DNA from 3 places in the Micromonospora sp. R311 genome. Region 1 is predicted to be linked to each of the others. Evidence: riboswitches for the same ligand, from Rfam matches in the RefSeq annotation. Region 1 holds a riboswitch; each other region holds the start of a gene.
The links. Region 1 has a riboswitch for cyclic di-AMP ahead of AC1WTP_RS23860 (coiled-coil domain-containing protein). Riboswitches for the same ligand answer to the same signal wherever they lie in the genome.
Positions count from the first base shown of each region.

Region 2: it holds a riboswitch for cyclic di-AMP, as region 1 does, so the genes downstream of both, AC1WTP_RS20780 (coiled-coil domain-containing protein) here and AC1WTP_RS23860 (coiled-coil domain-containing protein) in region 1, are expected to answer to the same signal.
Region 3: it holds a riboswitch for cyclic di-AMP, as region 1 does, so the genes downstream of both, AC1WTP_RS03725 (C40 family peptidase) here and AC1WTP_RS23860 (coiled-coil domain-containing protein) in region 1, are expected to answer to the same signal.

Region 1 covers NZ_JBSWCE010000029.1:73,299-77,538, reverse strand. Annotated here, with positions in the region: gene AC1WTP_RS23870 (heavy metal translocating P-type ATPase) at 1-120, opposite strand, end outside; gene AC1WTP_RS23865 (YibE/F family protein) at 446-1,804, shown strand; cyclic di-AMP (ydaO/yuaA leader) riboswitch at 1,971-2,101, shown strand; gene AC1WTP_RS23860 (coiled-coil domain-containing protein) at 2,106-3,122, shown strand; gene AC1WTP_RS23855 (carbonic anhydrase) at 3,365-4,072, opposite strand.
Region 2 covers NZ_JBSWCE010000024.1:25,072-29,311, forward strand. Annotated here, with positions in the region: gene AC1WTP_RS20770 (HelD family protein) at 1-622, shown strand, start outside; gene AC1WTP_RS20775 (cation diffusion facilitator family transporter) at 732-1,649, shown strand; cyclic di-AMP (ydaO/yuaA leader) riboswitch at 1,803-1,934, shown strand; gene AC1WTP_RS20780 (coiled-coil domain-containing protein) at 1,948-3,009, shown strand; gene AC1WTP_RS20785 (hypothetical protein) at 3,159-3,668, shown strand; gene AC1WTP_RS20790 (SRPBCC family protein) at 3,695-4,162, opposite strand.
Region 3 covers NZ_JBSWCE010000003.1:187,222-191,461, reverse strand. Annotated here, with positions in the region: gene AC1WTP_RS03730 (N-acetylmuramoyl-L-alanine amidase) at 1-1,597, opposite strand, end outside; cyclic di-AMP (ydaO/yuaA leader) riboswitch at 1,838-1,974, shown strand; gene AC1WTP_RS03725 (C40 family peptidase) at 1,987-3,027, shown strand; gene dcd (dCTP deaminase) at 3,089-3,667, opposite strand; gene AC1WTP_RS03715 (pyridoxamine 5'-phosphate oxidase family protein) at 3,747-4,240, shown strand, end outside.

The sequences.
Region 1 (4,240 bases):
GAACATCTCCGGGTCGTGCCCGGCGTGCTTGTCGTGCCCGCCGTTCCCGCCGTGCCCGCCGTGCCCATCGTGCTCGCCGTGCGCCGCGCCTTCCCGGCGGGACGGGGTGTGCTCAGCCATGCCTCCAACATCCCCGAACGGAGACGCCCGCGCGGGCCAACCGCCGGGTGAGGTGCCCGACACCAGCCCACGCGACCTGCGTCCGGATACCGGGATGGTTACGATTCGGCACGATGGCCCTCCGGATCTCGCACCATTCGTCCCGCGCCCACCGGGCACCGGCGCCGCCGGCGGCCCGTGGACGGCCGGCCAGCGGGTCGACGGTACGTGGTCGCGTCGCCACCCTCGGGCGAACCCGCCCGCGATCCGGGCCGGCCCGCCGGCGCCACTGAACCGACCGGCCCGCCGACACGTACCCTGCCCCGGATTCGTTGGGAGACACTCAATGGGCGCCGACCACACCCGTCCCGCTCCGTCCGCCCCGCCCCGGGTGCGGCGGATCCTCGTCGCGGCCGTGGTCCCGCTCGTCCTCGCCACCGTGGTCGCCGCCCTGCTGCTCTGGCCCCGCGACACCCCCGGGGCCGACCAGGGCACCGACCCGCCCCGCCACCACGGCACCGTCACCCGGGTGGTGACCGAGGCCTGCCCGCCGGCACCGGAGGCGCCCGATCCGGCGGCGGGCCCGTGCGGCACGGTCACCGTCAAGGTGGCCGACGGCCCGGACGCCGGCCGGGAGGTGCAGACGCCGGTGCCGACCGGGCCCGGAGCCCCGACTGTCGCGGTGGGTGACGAGATTATCCTGGTCGAGCTGACCGACCCGGCCGACCCGACCGCGAGCAGCTACAACATCGCCGAGCACCAGCGGGGCAAGCCGCTGGTCTGGCTGGTCGTGCTCTTCGCCGCCGCCATCGTCGCGTTCGGCCGGTGGCGCGGGCTCGCCGCGCTGGCCGGCCTGGCGGCCAGCTTCGCCATCCTGCTCGCCTTCGTGCTGCCCGGGATCAGCTCCGGCCGGTCGCCCCTGCTGGTGGCGATCGTCGGCGCCGCGTTGATCATGTTCGTGGTGCTGTACCTGACGCACGGGGTGACCGCGCAGACCTCGGTGGCGGTGCTCGGCACGCTCGGCAGCCTGGTGCTCACCGGAGTGCTCGGCACCCTCGCCACCGCCGCCACCCATCTCACCGGGTACGGCTCCGAGGACGCGACCACGCTGTCGATGTTCCAGGCCGACGTCGACCTGCACGGGCTGCTGCTGGCCGGGATCATCATCGGCTCGCTCGGCGTGCTCGACGACGTCACGGTGACCCAGGCGGCGACGGTCACCGAACTGGCGCACGCCAACCCCGGCCTGTCCCGGCTCCAGCTCTACCGCGCGGCGACCCGGGTCGGCCGGGCGCACATCGCCTCGACGGTCAACACCATCGTGCTGGCGTACGCCGGCGCCTCGTTGCCGCTGCTGCTCCTGCTCACCGCGGACTCCCGGTCGGTGACCCAGATCCTGACCAGCGAGTTCCTGGCCCAGGAGATCGTCCGCAGCGCCGTCGCCACGCTCGGGTTGATCGCCGCCGTGCCGCTGACCACCGCGCTCGCCGCGCTGGTGACCACGGCCGGCCGCGCCAAGCGCCCCGCCGGCGACGAGGACGGCGACGGCGACGGCGAGCCGTCGGGCACCCCTCCGGTTTCCCGGCCGGCCACGGACCGGGCCGACGCGCTGCGGGCGCTCGCCGCGCCGCGCGCCGGAAACACCTCCTCCGCCACCCCCACCGGGTGGCCCGATCCGGACAGGAGCACGGACACCGCATGGTGAGACTCCGCAGCGTGACCGTCCAGACCGGTGAGCTTGATAAACGCATCACCTGTCACCCTCCGCCATTACGAAATAACGCATTTAGTCGGCTTCGGGACGTAGATCCACCGGTGGACTCTCGGGTAACCTCGCTGCCGGTCACCGCCGAAGGCGCGCAGCGGCGCCTGCGGTGCCGCCGCCCAATCGCCGCGAGGCGAGCCGGGGACCCAGGTACGTGGGGTGAGTCCGCGACAGCGGTAGGGGCCACTTCCGCCCCGAACCCGTCAGCTAACCCGGTCGGCGGTCGACGGAAGGGAACACTGTGACGGCACCCCTACGCCGCTGGGTGACTCCTGTGGTGGCCGTGTTCGCGGCCCTGGCCGTGCTCGCCGGGCCGCTCCCGGCCTCGGCCGCACCCAAGCCCCCCACCCCCTCAGGGCACGAGGACGACGACTCGAAGCTGATCACGGACGTCATCGAGTCGACCAACCGGAACTACTCGCAGGCGAAGTCCCGGCTGGCGAAGTCCAAGAAGCGTCAACTGGAACTCGCGCTGGAGGTCAACCGGGCGGAGGCCGAGCTGAACGCGCTCGCCCCGCAGGTCAGCCAGATCGCCGCCCAGTCGTACCGGACAGGTCGGATCGGCGCCGTGGCCATGCTGCTGGAGGCCGACAGCCCCGACTCGTTCGTCGAGCGGGCCACCGCCCTGGACGAGCTGAACATGGTCAATGCCAAGCGGCTCGCCAAGATCAACGCCGTCAAGAACCGCGCCGAGCAGGCGAAGTTGGCGCTCGAAGCCGAGATCCGCGAGCAGCAGAAGCAGACCAACCTGATGGCCAAGAACAAGCGGGACGCGGAGAAGGCGCTGGCGCTGGTCGGCGGGCTGGGCTTCACCGGCGGCCTGGTGTCGGCCACCTCGCCGGTCGCCCGGGTCGCCCCCGGCCGCACCGCCGACGGCGACTGGAAGGCCGAGTCCTGTAGCGAGAACGACCCGACCACCTCCGGCTGCATCACGCCGCGGACGCTGCACATGTACAAGGAGGTCAAGCGGGCCGGCTTCAACCGGTTTGTCGGCTGCTACCGCCCCGGTGGGCCCTGGGAGCACCCCAAGGGCCGGGCCTGCGACTGGTCGTTGCAGCGCAGCGGCTTCGCCCCCTGGCACAACAAGGACACCCGGATGTACGGCAACAACCTCGCCGCGTTCCTGATCCGCAACGCGGACCGGCTGGGCATCTACTACGTGATCTGGAACCGGCAGATCTGGTTCCCGGCGACCGGCTGGAAGTCGTACAGCGGGCCGTCGAACCACACCGACCACGTCCACGTCTCGCTGCTGTAGCGACATCCGCGCCGGCGCGACACGAGGGCCGTTCCCCGGGCGGGACGGCCCTCGCGCCGTCTTCGGCGGTGCCGCCGCAGTGGCGGTCAGGCGACGGTCGCGGGGGTGGCGGTCAGGCGACGGTCGCGGGGGTGGCGGTCAGGCGACGGTCGCGGGGGTGGCGGTCAGGCGACGGTCGCGGGGGTGGCGGTCAGGCGACGGTCGCGGGGGTGGCGGTCAGGCGACGGTCGCGGGGGTGGCGGTCAGGCGACGGCCGCGGCCGGGTCCACCACGGGGTCGGCCAGGTCGCCGGGCACCGCGGCCACCGTCCGCACCTCGCCGGCGGCCAGCCGGTACGACATCCCGACCACCGCGCAGCGCCCGGCGGCCACCTCTGCAGCCAGCACGGGCGAGCTGTCCAGCATCGCCTCGACGGTGCACGCGATGTGGATGTCCACGATCCCGTCGACGTCGGCCACGCCCTCGGCCTCGGCCCGGCGCAGGCTGGGCATGACGGCGTCCACCACCGCCCGCAGGTGACCGGCCGGCGGCGCGTTCGTCTCCACCGCCGCCTTCGCCGCCTGCACCGCGCCGCACGAGTCGTGCCCGAGCACCACCACCAGCGGCGTGCCGAGGACGGTCACCGCGTACTCGACGCTGCCGAGCACCTCGGGGCCGGTGGTGTGCCCGGCGGTCCGGACCACGAAGAGGTCGCCGAGGCCCCGGTCGAAGATGATCTCGGCGGCCAGCCGGGAGTCGGAGCAGCCCACGATCACCGCGAAGGGATGCTGCCCGTCGGCGACCGCGGCGCGGTGCCCGGCGTCCTGGTTGGGATGGCGCGGGACGCCGGTGACGAACCTCCGGTTGCCGGCGGACAACTCGGCGAGCGCCTGTGCCGGCGTGCTCGGCACCGCCGCCGCCGACTCGCGCGACGAGCCCGGCTGCACACCGGGCGAACCGGGACGGCTCATCCCCTCACCTCGTCCTTCGACGTAAGCGACCTGGTCAACCCCGGCCGGAGGTCGGGCGCGGGCTGCCACCACGGTCACACCGAGCGCAAAGGTACGTCAAGATATGCGTGATATGCATTTCATGTATCACCGAACGCTTGCCCGCCCCGGCCGGCCTGCTCCATCGAC
Region 2 (4,240 bases), on a different contig from region 1:
CGTGGTGGTCGACGAGTCGCAGGACGTCTCGCCGATGCAGTGGCGCATGATCGGCCGGCGCGGCCGGCTGGCGTCCTGGACGGTGGTCGGCGACCCGGCGCAGACCGCGTGGACCGGCGACCCGGAGGAGCTGACCCGGGCCCGGGACCAGGCGCTCGGCCGGCGCAAGCGGCACCAGTTCACGCTCACCACCAACTACCGCAACTCGGCGGAGATCTTCGCGGTGGCGGCGGCCGAGATCCGCCGGCTCTACCCGGACCTGCCGCTGCCCACCGCGGTCCGGTCCACCGGCGTCGACCCGGTCGAGCTGGTGGTGCCGCCGGCGGAGCTGGAGACCGCCGTCCTGGAGGCGGCCTCCGCGCTGCTCGCCGAGGTGGAGGGGACCGTCGGCGTGATCACGCCGGTGCCGCGCCGGGCCGAGGTCGCCGGCTGGCTGGGTGGCCTGGGCGCTCCCCGGCTCCAGGTGGTGACCAGCCTGGAGGCCAAGGGCATGGAGTACGACGGGGTGGTGCTGGTCGCGCCGAGCGAGGTCCGGGCCGATCCGGGGTCCGGGGTACGCACGCTCTACGTGGCGCTCTCCCGGGCGACCCAGCGGCTGACCACCATCGACCCGACCGGCTGAGGGCCGGGGCGGCCCGCCCGCGGGGCGTGCCGGCCCGCCCAACAGTTGCATACATAGCTATGTGAGCATATATTTGACCGGGTCCGGACGGGCGGCGGAGGGTGTTCGCGTGGGGGCAGGTCATGACCACCAGCACGGGTCGGCGGTGCACGCCGCCCACCACCACCGGGGCCGGCTCTGGGCCGCGTTCGGCCTGCTCACCGCGCTGATGGTGGTGGAGGCGGTGGCCGCCTTCCGCACCGGCTCGCTGGCGCTGCTCTCCGACGCCGGGCACATGTTCACCGACGTGCTCGGCATCGGCATGGCCCTCGCCGCAATCACCGCCTCCCGACGCACGGCCGGCGACCCGCAGCGCACCTTCGGGCTCTACCGGCTCGAGGTGCTGGCCGCGCTGGCCAACGCCGTGCTGCTCTCCGGCGTCGCCGTCTACGTGGTGGTAGAGGCGATCCGCCGGTTCGGCCACCCGCCGGAGGTGCTGGCCGGCCCGATGCTGGCGGTGGCCGTCCTCGGCCTGCTCGCCAACGTGGCCGCCTTCGCGCTGCTCCGCTCCGGCGCCCGGGAGAGCATCAACCTGCAGGGGGCGTACCTGGAGGTGCTCGGCGACCTGCTCGGCTCGCTCGGCGTGATCGGGGCGGCGCTGCTGATCGCGCTGACCGACTGGTGGTGGGCCGACCCGCTGGTGGCCGTCGCCATCGGCCTGTTCATCCTGCCCCGCACCTGGCGGCTGGGGCGGGCCGCGCTGCGCATCCTGGTGCAGGCCGCGCCCGAGCACCTCCAGGTCACCGCGGTGCACGACCGGCTGGCCGCGGTGCCCGGCGTGGCCGGCGTCCACGACCTGCACGTCTGGACGCTGACCTCCGGCATGGAGGTGGCCTCGGCGCACCTGACCATGGCGCCCGGCGCGGAGGTCGGCAGGGTGCTCGCGGACGCCCGCGCGGCGCTGCAGCAGGACTTCCGGATCGAGCACGCGACGTTGCAGATCGAGCCGGGTGCGTCCCCTGGGATCTGCGGGTCGGTTGAGTGGTAATGAGCACAACCTTAAATCTGCGTGGGTATTGTTCCCCTATGCCCGATTTTTCGGTGACCACGTGCGCACCGTCAGTCACTTCCGCTGCACTGGTCACACGGGCACCGGTAGGCTCGGCTCCGGCCTCCGCCCGGCGGCACGCACCGGTGCCGGCGGTGGCCGCCGCCTAATCGCCCGCAGGGGCGAGCCGGGGAACCATGTTCCTGGGGTGCATCCGCGTCAGCGGTAGGGATCTTCCGTCCCGAACCCGTCAGCTAACCCGGTCGGCGGCTGACGGAAGGACACGTGTATGCCAGTAGTGGCACCTGTACGACGCACCGCCGCCCGGGTGGCGGCACTGATCGTCATCACCCTCGCGCTCGGCGGCGCCATCGCGCCCGCCGCACCGGCCGGCGCCGCCCCGGCGGCCACCGGCCTGCTCGCCGCCGCACCCGGCCAGGACGAGGAGGGCGGCACCCCCGCCCTGCGCGCCCAGCTGGCGGCGGCCAGCAAGGGCTACCTGGACGCCAAGGCCGCGCTGGACAAGTCGGTCAAGCGGCAACAGCAACTCGGCGTCCAGCTCCAGGCCACCGAGCGCGAGCTGACCGAACGCAGCAGCAAGGTCGGCGAGATCGCCGGTGTGGCGTACCGCACCGGGCGGCTCGGCGTGGCGTCCGCGCTGCTCAACAGCAACTCCCCGGACGGCTTCATGGACCGCGCCGCCGCGCTCGACGCGGTCGCGGCCAACGAGGACCGGGTGCTGCGCGACCTCCAGGAGACCCGTGACGAGGCCAACCGGACCAAGCTCGCCCTGGACGGCGAGATCCGCGAGCAGCGCAAGCAGGTCACCCTGATGGCCAAGCGCAAGGAGCAGGCCGAGCGGGCGCTGACCGTGGCCAACGCGAAGGCCTCCGGCGGGGACACCTCCAACCGGGGCACCTCCACCGCGACGGCCAAGCCGGCCCCGCGCAACTCCGACGGCTCCTGGCCGGCCGAGTCGTGCAGCGTCAACGACCCGACCCCGGCCAACGGCTGCATCACCCCGCGCACCCTGCACGCGCTCAACCAGGCCAAGGCAGCCGGCTTCACCCGGTACGTCTCCTGCTACCGCTCCGGCGGCTCGGGCGAGCACCCGAAGGGCCGGGCCTGCGACTTCGCGGCGCAGAAGAGCGGCTTCGGCGGGGATGCCACCGGCGGGGACAAGACGTACGGCAACAACCTGGCCGCGTTCTTCATCCGGAACTCCGACCGGCTCGCCGTGCTCTACGTGATCTGGTACCGGCAGATCTGGCTGCCCAGCAGCGGGTGGAAGTCCTACAGCGGGGCGGGCGGCGACCCGTCCAGCGACCACACCAACCACGTGCACCTGTCGGTGTACTGACGCCCGGCACCGGTGACCCGCCCCGACGGCGGGTCACCGGGTACGCCGGACGCGGTGCCGGCACGCCCCGGGCTACGCCCCCGGACGTATCGCGGGTGTCGTCGCCGGCCCGACGACCCGAGCCCGGCGCGGCGGCAGCATCGTCGGGTATGAGCCGTCTTCCGCCTCCCGCCCGCAAGGCCCTGCTCACCCTGCACCTGGTCACCTCGCTCGGCTGGCTCGGCGTCGACCTGGTCCTGCTGACGCTCGGCGTCGCCGTGCTGCGCGGCGCCGACCCGGCCGCCGTCTACCCGATCTCCGCGCTGGTCGGCACCGTGCTCTTCGCCCCGCTGAGCGTGGCCGTCTGGCTGGTCGGCGTGGCCAGCGCCCTGCTCACCCCGTGGGGCCTGCTGCGGCACCGCTGGGTGCTGGTCAAGTTCCTGCTCACCACCGTGATGACCGGGCTGGTGCTGTTCGTGCTCACCCCGGCGCTGCGGCACGCCGGGGAGGCCGGCGCGGCGTTCCCGGTGCGGGAACGGATCGACCTGGTGGTCGCCCCGTCCGTGTCGACCAGCCTGCTGATCGTCGCGACCGTGCTCTCCACGTACAAGCCGTGGGGCCGGCTGCGGCGGGCCACCCGCACGGCCGCGCGCCGCCCGACCGCGGCGGCGGCCCGCTGATCCCGGTTGCGGCCCGGCTGCACCGCTCAGCCGACCGGCGGCGGGTCGGCCGGGCCGCGGTCGAGCACCGCGCCCAACCGGGCGGCCAGCCCGAGGTGGGCGGAGCGGGCCTGGCCGAAGGCGTACCGGAACAGCGGCGCCGGCGCGGTCAGGGTGATCTCCACGTCGATCCGGACCCCGTCCGGCTCGGCCCGCAACCGGGTGCGGTTGCGCACGGTCGTGGCCGGCCACTGCCGCGCCATCGTGACGATCTCGTCGGCGGTGGCGACCAGCACGTCCGCCCGGTAGGTGACCGGGAATCGCAGCGGCCCGGCGGCCAGCCGATCGGTGATCGCGTAGCTGGCCCGGGCCCCGGGCCGGGTCCGCAGCCGGCGGACCCGGACGATCAGCGGGTGCAGCTCCGCCTGCCGGGTCGGGTCGGCGAGCAACGCCGCCGCCTCCGCCACCGGGCAGCGGGCCTGGACGGTGTAGCTGAAGGAATCCTGCCTGAGCACGCCGTCTCCCCACCGTCACTGGTCGGACGATCGTCGCCCACGCCGGGTCCGCCTGGCAACGCCCCGACCGGCACCGGC
Region 3 (4,240 bases), on a different contig from region 1:
CGGCGTACGTCTGGCCGGCCGAGCCCCGGGCGCTGTGGTCCGGGACGTACATCGTGCCCGGCGAGCCGTCCGGGTGCTCGCCCAGGTCCACGGCCAGCGGCGCGTCGTGGCTCGGCGCGCTGCGCAGCAGCACCGCGGACGAGCCGCGCAGCGGGCACGGGTCGCTCACCGGGGGCAGCGGGGTGGGCACCCCCGGCGGCTGCCGCGAGCACCCGGTGAACGCCGGCTGGTTGCCGGCGAACTCGGGGTCGATGGTCACCAGGCCGGTCCGCGGGGTGCCGGTGGACCGGAACGGCGCCTTCAGCAGGTCGAAGTAGTGCGACCAGTCCCAGTACGGTCCCGGGTCCCAGTGCATCCCGGCGACGTTCGCCGCCACCGTGCCGGGGACGTTGTCGTGGCCGATGATGTGCTGTCGGTCCAGCGGGATGTTGAACCGCAGCGCCAGGTGCCGGACCAGCTTGGCCGAGGTGCGGTACATCGCCTCGGTGTACCAGGTGCCGTGGCCGGCGAAGCCCTCGTGCTCCAGGCCGATGGACTTGGCGTTGACGTACCAGTTGCCGGCGTGCCAGCCGACGTCCTTGGTCTTGATGTGCTGGGCGATATGGCCGTCCACCGAGCGCAGCGTGTAGTGCCAGCCCACCCGCTTCGGGTCCTTGACCAGGTTGACGCTGGGCCAGAAGTAGCCCTCGGTGTCGTGGATGACGATGTACTCGAGCTTCTGCTGGGCCGGGCGGTTGCCCAGGTCGTAGTTGCCGTAGTCGCCGGGCCGGGGGCCGTACTTCTGGTACGGAGCCGGGATCCACTCGCAGCCGATGCCGATCGGGCACTCCAGCCCGTCGGGCCGCTCGGCGCGCCGCAGCCCGAGCCGGTGCAGGGCCGACTCGTCGGGGCTGACCGCCCGGGCCGGCAGGGTCACCCGGTGCCCGTCGTCGGTCGTCCGGCTCGCGCCCTCGCGGAGTTGGCCGTACACCTCGTCGGCGAAGGCGGCCGCGGTGTCCTCGGCGCCGGCGCCGGAGTAGCGGGCCACCGCGCCGTACCAGGCCGCCGGGTCGCTGGCCGCGCCGACCGGGCCGCCGAGCTCCCGCTGGTACGCGGCGAGCAGCGCCGCCCCGCCGCGGATGTTGGCGGTCGGGTCGGACCGCAGCGCCTCCGCGCTGGCGCCGGTGAGCGCGGCGGCCGCCTGGAGGGTCTGCAGCGCGGCGTCGCCGGGAGCGGCCGGCGCCGGTTCGGCCGTGGCCGGCGCGGCGACGGCCAACGGCCGTGACTCGTCACCGCGCGGGTCCTCGCCCTCGTCGATGTGGCTGCCACCGGGGAGCGAGGTGACGTGGGCGGCGTCGGTGAGGTGCATCGGGCCGTAGCCGCCACTGGTGCTCGGGGTGCCGGGATGGGTGTCCCAGCGGGACTCGAGGTAGGAGACGGCGAGCAGGACGCTCTCCGGCACGCCGAACTCGGCGGCCGCGGCGGCGTACTGCTGTTGCCGGTCGATCGAGTCGGCGGTGGCGGGACCGCTGGCGGTGAACGGGGTGACCGCCATGGCGAGGGCCGCGGCGGCGGCGAGCAGGGCACGCCTGCTCCTCGATCTCGTGGACAGGTGCATCGGACCCCCTGGTCAGACGGGTGGACGATGCGGCCACCTTCACCCCGGCGCCCGTCCGCCGTCAATACCTTTCCATATATCAACCTCAGAGGAAGAAAACCTTCGAGCCGTCCCCACGAGGGTCGTCGATCCCGCCAGGTACGGAGTGTCACGGCGACACGGGTTGCGGATTGATAACGAGCGTCTCTACTCTGGTCATTCGTCGGCCCGACAACAGCTCCGTCCAACCCGGGCGGTAACGGTCCGGCACCGCCGAATCGCTCGCGAGCGAACCGGGGAACCAGGTAACCCGGGGTGAATCCGCAGTCACTGCGGTAGGGCGACCCCTTCCCGCCCGAACCCGTCAGCTAACCCGGTAGGCGGTACAGGAAGAAGGAGTACGGAGCCCGGTGGCACACCATGCCCCGCGGCCACCGTCGGCACGGTCGGCGTCCGCCGACCCGACGACGGCTGCGCCGCGCCCACGCTGGTCCCGCTTCACCACCGCACTCGCCGCCCTGGTCGGCTTCGCCGTCGTCCTGACCGGCGGCGCCACGGCGGCCCACGCCGAACCCACCGTCGCCGAGATCGAGCGCCAGATCGACGAGGACTGGAACAAGCTCGAACCGATCATCGAACGGCACAACGCCACCCGCCAGGACCTGGCCGCCAAGCGGAAGCAGGCCGACGCCCTGGCCGCCCAGATCAAACCCCTCCAGGCACAGGTCGACGCGGCGATGCAGAAGGTCAGCGCGCTGGCCGTCCGCGCCTACAAGGGCGAGAACGTGCTCACCATCAACGCCGTGCTGGGCAGCAGCTCGCCGGGCGAGGTGGTCGGGCAGCTCGAACTGCTCGACCGGTTCGCCGAGCGCCAGCAGCGGGACGTGCGGCAGGTCGCCGACCTGCGCGACCAGCTGGCCGCCAAGAAGGCGCCGCTGGACGAGATGATCGCCCAGCTCGCCCGGGCCGAGGCCCAGCTGGCGGCGAAGAAGAAGGAGATCAACGCCGAGATCGACCGGCTGCAGAAGCTGCGGCTGCGGGTGTACGGCAACGGCGGCGGCGGACCGCTGCGCCCCGCGCCGTGCCCGGCCGGCTACCCGGGCGGCGCGGCCGGGGTGGCGGTCAAGTTCGCCTGCGCCCAGATCGGCAAGCCCTACGTCTGGGGCGCCGAGGGCCCGAACTCGTACGACTGCTCCGGGCTGATGCTGGCCGCCTGGGCGAAGGCCGGGGTCTCGCTGCCGCACAACGCCGCGCAGCAGCGCGGTGTCACCGCCACGGTCAGCCGGAGCGAGCTGCGCCCGGGTGACCTGGTCTTCTACTACGCCGACCTGCACCACGTCGGGATGTACGTCGGCGGGGGCTGGGTGGTGCACGCCTCCCGCGCCGGGGTGCCGATCAAGATGAAGCGCCTCGACGACGGCCCGATCCACAGCTTCGGCCGGCCGGACTGACGACCGCGTACCACGGAAAGGGGCCCGCTCCGACGCCGGAGCGGGCCCCTTTGCGCGCGGGTCAGCGGGTCGGCCAGGTGCGCCACTGCTGCCAGGAGCGGCTCGGCGTCGGGCCGCGCTGCCCCTGGTAGCGGGAGCCGTAGACGGCCGAGCCGTACGGGTGCTCGGCCGGCGACGAGAGCCGGAAGATGCAGAGCTGGCCGATCTTCATGCCCGGCCAGAGGGTGATCGGCAGGTTGGCCACGTTGGACAGCTCCAGCGTGACGTGGCCGGAGAAGCCGGGGTCGATGAAGCCGGCGGTGGAGTGGGTGAGCAGGCCGAGCCGGCCCAGGCTGGACTTGCCCTCCAGCCGCCCGGCGAGCTGGTCGCCGAGCGAGATCACCTCGAGCGTCGAGGCGAGCACGAACTCGCCCGGGTGCAGCACGAACGGCTCGCCGTCGGGCACCTCGACCACCGAGGTCAGCTCGTCCTGCTGCCGGGCCGGGTCGATGTGCGTGTAGAGGTGGTTGTTGAAGACGCGGAACAGCTTGTCCAGGCGTACGTCGATGCTGGACGGCTGCACCAGCGTGGGCTCGAACGGCTCCAGCGCGAGGGTGCCCGCCTTGATCTCGGTGACCAGGTCGCGGTCGGAGAGCAGCATCGGAACACCATAGCGAAGCGTCCCGGGTGACCTGCGTGTCGGACTAGGTGTTCGTACACGTGTTCGATAGAATGTCCGCATGGCTTCCTGGTCCGAATTCGCCGCTGACGAGCCCCGACTCGCCGACGGGATCCGCCTTCTCATGCAGCAGTACGGGCCGGGCTTCGGCTACCTGGCCACGGTCCGCGCCGACGGCGGGCCCCGGGTGCACCCGGTCTCCCCGGTGATCACCGACGAGGGCCTGTTCTGCTTCGTGGTCGACTCACCCAAACGACGCGACCTGGAGCGCGACGGGCGCTACGCGCTGCACTCCTTCCCGCCCGAGGAGAGCGACGACGAGGCCTACGTCGCCGGGCACGCCCGGCCGGTCACCGACCCGGCCCGGGTCGCCCGGTTGGCCCGCAGCTTCCGGGCCGCCACGCACGTCGACTGGCGGCTGTTCGAGTTCACCGTCGACGTGGCCATGCTCGCCCGCCGCGACCCGGGCGCCGTGGGCGGCCCCGGCAACGGGCACGGCCGGCCCGCCGTCCAGGTCTGGCTCGACCCGGCGGTGCCCGACGCCCGGGACGCCGA